Regions from separate parts of the Streptomyces sp. NBC_00285 genome, predicted to be linked through region 2. Evidence: predicted binding sites of a transcription regulator. Region 2 holds the regulator's gene; the other holds the start of a gene.
What was found. Region 2 encodes HrcA, which represses chaperone genes, less so after heat shock. Its sites were predicted from a motif close to TTNGCACTCNGNNNNNCNGAGTGCNAA; they were not measured.
Positions count from the first base shown of each region.

Region 1: a site for HrcA is predicted at 1,290-1,316, ahead of groES (co-chaperone GroES). Genes of this name have one in related genera too.

Region 1 covers NZ_CP108055.1:6,559,925-6,564,840, forward strand. The annotation lists gene OHT57_RS30520 (polysaccharide deacetylase family protein) at 1-379, shown strand, start outside; gene OHT57_RS30525 (polysaccharide deacetylase family protein) at 346-1,161, shown strand; gene groES (co-chaperone GroES) at 1,463-1,771, shown strand; gene groL (chaperonin GroEL) at 1,922-3,547, shown strand; gene OHT57_RS30540 (ester cyclase) at 3,629-4,318, opposite strand; gene OHT57_RS30545 (SDR family NAD(P)-dependent oxidoreductase) at 4,401-4,916, opposite strand, start outside.
Region 2 covers NZ_CP108055.1:3,860,071-3,864,986, forward strand. The annotation lists gene OHT57_RS17915 (nitronate monooxygenase) at 1-251, opposite strand, end outside; gene dnaJ (molecular chaperone DnaJ) at 440-1,579, opposite strand; gene hrcA (heat-inducible transcriptional repressor HrcA) at 1,580-2,596, opposite strand; gene OHT57_RS17930 (MBL fold metallo-hydrolase) at 2,947-3,675, shown strand; gene OHT57_RS17935 (DUF3097 domain-containing protein) at 3,710-4,516, shown strand; gene hemW (radical SAM family heme chaperone HemW) at 4,699-4,916, opposite strand, start outside.

The DNA of each region.
Region 1 (4,916 bases), 2.7 Mb from region 2:
CCTCCACCACCCCTACCTGCCGGCCCTCTCGTACGCCCGCCAGAAGCACGAGATCTGCGGCATGCAGGACGTCGTCGAGAAGCAGTACGGCACCCGGCCCGCGCTCTTCCGCCCGCCCTACGGCAACTACAACGAGGACACCCTGCGCGCCGCGAAGTCCTGCGGTGTCCGGTACGCGCCGATCTGGAACGAGGAGGTCTACGTCGACCACTGGGAGTACCGCGAGGACGACCAGAAGATCCACCCCGGCGACATCGTGCTCAGTCACTTCCGTGGCCGCGAGGACTGGAAGGGCACGATGCCCGACATGGTCCGCCGCTTCCTGGACAAGGTCACGGCCGAGGGATACGCCGTCGCACGCATCGAGGACTACCTGTGAGACCGCGGACACTGGTCGCCGCCGGGCTGGCGGCCCTCCTGCTCACCGGCTGCGCCCAGTCCGTCGACCCCATCGAACGGCTGGGCAGGAAGGCGGCGCAGCGGGTGGGGTCGTACGGGCCGGCCGGGGCGCACGGACAGCCGTACCGCCGCTGGGGCCTCGCCGCCCCGCTGCCCGCGCCCCCGCGACCCCCGGCCCGGCGCGCGGCCGTGGGCCGGGGGGTCCCGCCGGTGGTGAAACGGGTCCGGACGTCCGACAAGGTCGTCTTCCTCACCTACGACGACGGTGCCGAACGGGACCCGCGGTTCGTCGACATGGTCCGTGAACTGCGGCTCCCCGTCAGCATGTTCCTCACGGACAGCGTCGTCGGCCCTGGGTACGGCCACTTCGCGCGCCTCCAGTCGGTCGGCGCGAGCATCCAGAACCACACCCTCGACCACCCCGCCCTGCGTGGCCTGCCGTACACCGGCCAGCGCGCCGAGATCTGCGGCCAGCAGGACAAGACGAGGTCCCGCTTCGGCATCCGGCCCCGGTTCCTGCGCCCGCCCTACGGCACGTACGACGCCACCACCCTCCGTGCGGCGGCCGACTGCGGACTCTCGGCGATCGTGCTGTGGAGCGTGCCGGTGGAGGGGGAGACCCGGGGGCTGAGGGCAGGCGACATCGTGTCGGTGACGTCGGGAGAGACGACGGGCCCGACCCTGACGGAACGGACGACGGCGCTGCTGCGGGAGGTGGAGCGACGGGGACTGACGGTGGCGCGCCTGGAGGATTACCTGTAGGCGCAGTCAGCCCGTCCGGCGTTTGAGGACGAGGCCCTTCGGGCCGAAAGCGGGGGTTTGGGGGCGCGCCCTCAGGACGGCCACCCCCACCCACCCGCACCCGAATTCCGCACAGCCCGCGCGCCGAATTAGCAGTCCGCTTGACCGAGTGCTAACCGCGGTCATAGTCTCGGGTCTGGCACTCCCCCCTGGAGAGTGCCAACACAGCGACGGGCAGGTCCGGCACCCGCGACGACGGATCCACCTGGTCGCCACCTCAGACAGTTAACCCCGTGAGATCTCCGAAGGGGGAGGTCGGATCGTGACGACCACCAGCTCCAAGGTTGCCATCAAGCCGCTCGAGGACCGCATTGTGGTCCAGCCGCTCGACGCCGAACAGACCACCGCCTCTGGCCTGGTCATCCCGGACACGGCGAAGGAGAAGCCCCAGGAGGGCGTCGTCCTGGCCGTTGGCCCGGGTCGGTTCGAGGACGGTAACCGTCTTCCGCTCGACGTCTCCGTCGGCGACATCGTGCTGTACAGCAAGTACGGCGGCACCGAAGTGAAGTACAACGGCGAGGAATACCTCGTCCTCTCGGCTCGCGACGTCCTCGCGATCATCGAGAAGTAAAGGGGGTCTGGGGGGTCACCCCCAGAATTCCCAGCACCCCAAGCAAATTTTGCTTGTGAGCTGCGCCCCGGGCCCCCGCGACCTTATGAAGCCGGGTGTCAGGGGCGCAGTTCGTTTCACCCACGTTTTCGAGAGGGCTGAACCGCTCCCATGGCGAAGATCCTGAAGTTCGACGAGGACGCCCGTCGCGCCCTCGAGCGCGGCGTCAACAAGCTTGCCGACACGGTCAAGGTGACGATCGGCCCCAAGGGCCGCAACGTCGTCATCGACAAGAAGTTCGGCGCCCCCACCATCACCAACGACGGTGTCACGATCGCCCGCGAGGTCGAGCTCGACGACCCGTACGAGAACCTCGGCGCGCAGCTGGTGAAGGAGGTGGCGACCAAGACCAACGACATCGCGGGCGACGGTACGACCACCGCCACCGTGCTCGCCCAGGCGCTGGTCCGCGAGGGCCTGAAGAACGTCGCCGCGGGTGCTTCCCCGGCGCTGCTCAAGAAGGGCATCGACGCGGCCGTGGCCGCGATCTCCGAGGAACTCCTCGCGACCGCCCGACCGATCGACGAGAAGTCCGACATCGCCGCCGTGGCCGGTCTGTCCGCCCAGGACAGCCAGGTCGGCGAGCTCATCGCCGAGGCGATGGACAAGGTCGGCAAGGACGGTGTCATCACCGTCGAGGAGTCCAACACCTTCGGTCTGGAGCTGGACTTCACCGAGGGCATGGCCTTCGACAAGGGCTACCTGTCTCCGTACATGGTGTCCGACCAGGAGCGTATGGAGGCCGTCCTCGACGACCCGTACATCCTGATCAACCAGGGCAAGATCTCCTCGATCCAGGACCTGCTGCCGCTCCTTGAGAAGGTCATCCAGTCGGGTGCCTCCAAGCCGCTGCTGATCATCGCCGAGGACGTCGACGGCGAGGCCCTGTCGACCCTGGTCGTCAACAAGATCCGCGGCACCTTCAACGCGGTCGCCGTCAAGGCCCCCGGCTTCGGTGACCGCCGCAAGGCGATGCTCCAGGACCTGGCGGTCCTCACCGGCGCCACGGTCATCTCCGAGGAGGTCGGCCTCAAGCTCGACCAGGTCGGCCTGGACGTGCTCGGCTCCGCCCGCCGCGTCACCGTCACCAAGGACGACACCACGGTCGTCGACGGTGCCGGCGACTCGTCCGAGGTCACGGGCCGCGTCGCCCAGATCAAGGCCGAGATCGAGAACACGGACTCCGACTGGGACCGCGAGAAGCTCCAGGAGCGCCTCGCGAAGCTGGCCGGCGGCGTGTGCGTGATCAAGGTCGGCGCCGCCACCGAGGTGGAGCTGAAGGAGAAGAAGCACCGTCTGGAGGACGCCATCTCCGCGACCCGCGCCGCGGTCGAGGAGGGCATCGTCTCCGGTGGTGGCTCCGCTTTGGTGCACGCCGCCAAGGTCCTCGAAGGCGGTCTGGGCAAGACCGGCGACGAGGCCACCGGTGTCGCCGTCGTCCGCAAGGCCGTCGTCGAGCCGCTGCGCTGGATCGCCGAGAACGCCGGCCTGGAGGGTTACGTCATCACCTCCAAGGTCGCCGAGCTCGACAAGGGCCAGGGCTTCAACGCCGCGACCGGCGAGTACGGCGACCTGGTCAAGGCCGGCGTCATCGACCCGGTCAAGGTCACCCGCTCCGCCCTGGAGAACGCCGCCTCCATCGCCTCCCTCCTCCTCACGACCGAGACCCTGGTCGTCGAGAAGAAGGAAGAGGAGGAGCCGGCCGCCGGTGGTCACGGCCACGGCCACTCCCACTGAGCCCAGCGCTCGAAAAGGAGCCCCCGCCCCCTCGTGAGGGAGCGGGGGCTTTCCCCTTCGCGGGTCACGGGAGTCGTGCCGTCATCCTCCGAGCACTCCCAGCTGTTCCATCAGCCCCGCCCGGTCGTACTGCCACCATCCCTCGCAGATCCTCCCGTCCCGGAACCGGTGCCAGGTGGTCCCGGTCATGGTCACGTTCTGCCTGGTCCCGGCGATGCCCGCGAACTCACCGGTGTGCTTCCCGGCCCAGGTCCAGCGAGTGCACACCCGGTCGTCCTGCGCGATCTGGTCGTCCACCCGGAAGGTGAACTCGAAGGCCCGCCGCCACCCTTCGTACACCTCGCGGGAAGCCGCCAGCCCCTGGTCCCCGGGATTCGCGGGATCGTGTTCGAGGTAGTCCTCGTCGTACCGTTCGAACAACTCCGCGGTGTCACCGCGCCCGGCCCGTTCGAAGAACTCCCGTGCGACGACCGTGTTGAGCTGCTCGTCGCGCACCACGTCGAGATCCGTGAACGTGGGCACCGCGTCGCACAGCGCGACCATGTCCTGGAAGATCTTCTCCGTCTCCGGCAGCCCGGAGTTGCGCATCGCGTCCTCGTACGACGGGAACTCCACGATCTCGACGAAGTGCGACGCGTCGGCCCGGTCCTTCCCGACCATCGCGTGCGTCGCGGTGCGCTTCCCCTTGGTCCGCTCGACCCAGGTGTCCATCAGCCGGTCCATCTCGTCGAAACGGCTGGTCCTGCACTCGATGAGCTGTACGAACGTCATGACACCGTCACCTCCGGCCCCCCTGGGTCCGGTAGTACGCCCCCATTGTCCGCCCTGGGGCGTCAGCGCGCGCGAGTCGGACCTACTGCGGCCCGTACTTCCGCCCCGTCCTCGACGTGACCCCGCCCAGCAACCCCCGGGGCGCCAGCTTCACGACCCCCATGAGCGCCTTGTAACGGGGGTCCGGGATCGACAGGGACTTGCCGCGGGCCAGGTCGGCGAGGGCGGCGGCGACCAGCTTGTCCGCGTCGAGCCACATCCAGCCGGGGATGTTGTCCGTGCCCATCCCGGCCCGCTGGTGGAACTCGGTCCGCACGAACCCCGGGCACAGGGCCATCAGCCGGACCCCGCTGCCCGCCAGGTCCTTCGCCGCGCCCTGCGTGAACTGCACGACCCACGCCTTCGAGGCGCCGTACGTCCCGCGGGGCACGAAGGCCGCCACCGAGGCGACGTTCACGACACCGCCCCGCCCCCGCTCCCGCATCGCCTCCGCGGCCGCCGACGTCAGCCGCAGCACCGCCTCGCAGTGCACCTTGAGCATCTTCAGCTCGTCGGCCATGGAGACGTCGAGATAACGGCCCTTGTTGCCGAAGCCCGC
Region 2 (4,916 bases):
ACCTCGACGGCGGCCGGGTCCGCGGACTCCGGCTGCGGCATGAAGAGGTTGACGCCGAAGGGCCGTCCGGTGAGCCCCCGAAGCTGCTTGATCTCCTGGTACATCCCGTCGGCCGTCTTGTGTCCGGCGGCGAGGAACCCGAGCCCGCCCGCGTCGGACACGGCGGCGGCGAGCCGCGGCACGGAGACGCCGCCCGCCATGGGCGCCTGCACGATCGGGTGAGGGAAGAGATCGGTCAGTGCGGAGGACATGACGGCATGTTGTCACGTCCTCCGGACAAGTCCGAATCCGGCCTTCGACCCGGCGAGGACCACCGGAGCGCCGGTCGACGACCGGCGGATTCCGGCCCGTCCGGCGTCCGGGGCAAGGCCGTTCGGGCCGAGAGAAGCCGAGGGAGGCCGGCCGCCGGGGCCCCGGCGGCCGTCCCACGGCTCATGGCTCACGCGCGACCGTTGAACGCGTCCTTCAGCCGGGAGAACAAGCCCTGCTGTCCGGGCTGGAACTGCCCGGTGGGCCGCTCCTCGCCCCGCAGCTTGGCCAGCTCGCGCAGCAGCCGCTCCTGCTCGGGGTCGAGCTTGTTCGGCGTCTGGACCTCGACGTGCACGATGAGGTCGCCCCGGCCGCCGCCGCGCAGGTGCGTGACGCCCCGGCTGTGCAGGGGGATCGACTGGCCGGACTGGGTGCCCGGTCGGATGTCGACCTCCTCCATGCCGTCGAGGGTCTCCAGCGGGACCTTGGTGCCGAGGGAGGCCGCGGTCATCGGGAGGGTGACCGTGCAGTGCAGGTCGTCGCCGCGCCGCTGGAACTGCGAGTGCGGCAGCTCGTGGATCTCGACGTACAGGTCACCGGCGGGACCGCCGCCGGGGCCGACCTCGCCCTCACCGGCGAGCTGGATCCGGGTGCCGTTGTCGACACCGGCCGGGATCTTGACCGTCAGCGTCCGGCGCGAGCGGACCCGGCCGTCGCCGGCGCACTCGGGGCACGGGGTCGGGACGACGGTGCCGAAGCCCTGGCACTGCGGGCACGGCCGCGAGGTCATGACCTGGCCGAGGAAGGACCGCGTCACCTGCGACACCTCACCGCGGCCGCGGCACATGTCACACGTCTGCGCGGAGGTGCCCGGCGCCGCGCCCTCACCGCTGCAGGTGGTGCAGACGATCGCCGTGTCGACCTGGATGTCCTTCGTCGTGCCGAAGGCCGCCTCGTCGAGCTCGATCTCCAGCCGGATCATGGCGTCCTGGCCGCGCCGGGTGCGTGAGCGCGGACCCCGCTGCGACGCCGTACCGAAGAACGCGTCCATGATGTCCGAGAAGTTCCCGAACCCGCCGGCTCCGAAGCCGCCCGCGCCGCCGCCGCCCGCCTGCGAGAGCGGGTCGCCGCCGAGGTCGTAGACCTGCTTCTTCTGCGGGTCCGACAGCACCTCGTAGGCGGCGTTGATCTCCTTGAACCGCTCCTGGGTCTTCGGATCCGGGTTGACGTCCGGGTGCAGCTCGCGAGCGAGCCGACGGAACGCCTTCTTGATCTCTTCCTGCGACGCGTCGCGGCGCACGCCGAGAACGGCGTAGTAGTCCGTGGCCACTTACGACTCCGCCAGGATCTGTCCGACGTACCGTGCCACTGCGCGTACCGCTCCCATCGTTCCCGGGTAATCCATGCGGGTCGGTCCGACCACGCCGAGCTTGGCGACCGCCTCGTTGCCCGAACCGTAGCCGACCGACACCACTGAAGTGGAGTTGAGTCCCTCGTAGGCGTTCTCGTGACCGATGCGTACGGTCATGCCCGAATCTCCGGCCTCACCAAGGAGTTTGAGGAGGACGACCTGCTCCTCCAGAGCCTCCAGGACGGGCCGGATGGTGAGGGGAAAGTCATGTCCGAAGCGGGTGAGATTGGCGGTGCCGCCGATCATCAGCCGCTCCTCGTTCTCCTCGACGAGCGTCTCCAAAAGAGTGGAGAGCACCGTGGTGACGGTACCCCGGTCCTCGCCGTCGAACCCCTCCGGCAGGTCCTCGACCAGCCGGGGCACATCGGCGAACCGCCGCCCCGCGACCCGGCTGTTGAGCCGCGCCCGCAGATCGGCGAGCGAGGCCTCCCCGAAGGGCGCCGGGCAGTCGACCATGCGCTGCTCGACCCGGCCGGTGTCCGTGATCAGCACGAGCATCACGCGCGCGGGGGCGAGTGACAGCAGTTCCACGTGCCGCACGGTCGAGCGGGTCAGTGAGGGGTACTGCACGACGGCGACCTGCCGCGTGAGCTGCGCGAGCAGCCGCACGGTCCGCGCCACCACGTCGTCGAGGTCGACGGCGCCGTCGAGGAAGTTCTGGATGGCGCGCCGCTCGGGCGCGGTCATCGGCTTGACGCCGGCCAGCTTGTCGACGAAGAGGCGGTACCCCTTGTCCGTGGGGATCCGCCCGGCACTGGTGTGCGGCTGGGCGATGAACCCCTCGTCCTCCAGGGCCGCCATGTCGTTACGGACGGTCGCCGGGGACACTCCGAGGTTGTGCCGCTCGGTCAGGGCCTTCGACCCGACCGGCTCCTCGGTGCCGACATAATCCTGGACGATGGCGCGCAGCACCTGGAGCCTGCGTTCACTCAGCATCGCGCACACCTCCAGAAGTCGATCCCTCGTCGCCTCGCCTGGCACTCTGTCCGTCCGAGTGCCAGCGCTCCCGGGCCAGTGTACGGCGGTGGGGTACTCCCAGGGCAAGGCTGGTCCCGGCAGGACCGCTTGGACCGGCAGGGCCCGTCCGGCGGATCAGGCCGACTTTCAGGGGCGACGCCCCATACGTGCAGGTGGGCGGGGGCGATGGGGGTGCCTCCCGCGCAAGGTCGATTCGAGCGCGGGGGCGTGCCGCTGCACGCCGGAGGAGGGAGTCGACGCGGAGCTCCGGCGAGTGCCGACAACGCGGCCGCCTGCACGAACCGCCGGACAGGGCCTAGCGTCGCGGTATGACGGTGACTTGGGAAGAGCTCGGGTGGGAGCGGGTCGCGGCCGGGGTGGGGCGGTGCCGGCTGCCCGGCTGGGACTGCACGGCGGGCCTGGTGATCGGCGAGGGCACGGCCCTGTTGATCGATTCCGGCTCCGGTCTCGCGGAGGGCGTCCGCCTGCGCGCACAGGCCGAGGAACTCGCCGGTCACCGTGTGACCCATCTCGCGCTCACCCACCCCCACTTCGACCATGTCTTCGGCGCGGCGGCGTTCGCGGGGGCGGAGGTGTTCGGCGCGGTGGGTGTGGAGACGGTGCTGGCGGGGCGCCTCGGCCGCGCGGAACTGCGGGCGGACGCGGTACGCAACGGCCTGGATGCCTCGTCGGCGGACGAGGCGGTGGACGCGCTCGTCTCCCCGGGGCATCACGTCAGTGGTGAGTGGACGCTCGACATGGGCGGCGGCCGGCAGGTCCTGCTGGCGAACGTCGGACCCGGCCACACGGCCCACGACCTCGCGGTCCTCGTCCCCGGTTCACCGGAGGTGGTGTTCTGCGGCGACCTGGTCGAGGAGTCGGGCGAACCGCAGGCGGGGCCGGACGCCGTACCGACGCGCTGGCCCGACGCGCTGGACCGGCTGCTGGCGCTGGGCGGCGAGGACGCGCTGTACGTGCCCGGTCACGGAGCGGTGGTGGACGCGGCGTTCGTACGGGCCCAGCGGGACGCGCTGGCGGCGCGCTTCGGCGTGTCGTGAGGACTCCCGGGCCGCTTCTCCTATCGTCATCCGAATGCGCCAGTACTCCGCCGACCTGACCCCTCCGTGGAAGAAGCCCAAGCCGGTGCCGGAGGTGCCCGCCGATCCCGGTCTGGTGGTCGAGGAGCCGGGCACCGGCTTCTGCGGCGCGGTGATCCGCTGCGAGGCGGGCACGGTGACCCTGGAGGACCGTTTCGGCAAGCACCGGGTGTTCCCGCTGGAGCCCCGCGGTTTCCTGCTGGAGGGCCGGGTGGTGACCCTGGTCCGGCCCGCGGCCGCGGCTCCCGTACGACCCTCACGGACCGCCTCCGGTTCGGTCGCCGTGCCCGGCGCACGCGCGCGCGTGGCCCGCGCCGGCCGGATCTACGTCGAGGGCCGCCACGACGCGGAACTGGTGGAGCGGGTCTGGGGCGACGACCTGCGCATCGAGGGCGTGGTCGTGGAGTACCTGGAGGGCGTGGACGACCTCCCGTCGATCGTGGCCGAATTCGCGCCGGGGCCGGACGCCCGGCTGGGTGTGCTGGTGGACCACCTGGTGCCGGGCAGCAAGGAGTCCCGGATCGCCGCGTCGGTGACCAGCGAACACGCGCTGGTCGTCGGCCACCCGTACATCGACATCTGGGCGGCGGTGAAGCCGTCGTCCCTGGGCATCGAGGCGTGGCCCGAAGTCCCCCGCGGTCAGGACTGGAAGACGGGAGTGTGCCGGGCGCTGGGCTGGCCGTCGGAGAACACGGGCGCGGTGTGGCAGGCGATCCTGAAGCGGGTGAACTCGTACAAGGACCTGGAGCCGGAGCTGCTGGGGCGGGTGGAGGAGCTGATCGACTTCGTCACGGCGCCGTAGCGAATACGCGCGGCGAGTCTGCGGGCGGGTCGCGCAGCCGCCGCGCCCCTTGGGTGGGTGCAGCTGCGTCTGCGTGCGACTGACCGCAGCCGCAACCTGCTCAGGGGCGCGAGGAACTGCGCGACCAGCCACAACGAACCCGTAGCCGCCGCACAACCCGACGCGCCACCCCCACCAGGCCCCTAATCCACCAGATCCCGAACCACCGCATCCGCCAGCAACCGCCCCCGCAGCGTCAGCACACCCTGCCCCTCCCCATACGGCCCCGCCTCCAGCAGCCCCTCCCCCAGCGCCCTGCGGGAAGCCGCCAGCCCCGCCTCCCGCAGCAGCGACAACGGCACGCCCTCCCGCAACCGCAGCTCCAGCAGGATCCGCTCGACCCTGCGGTCCTCCTCGGACA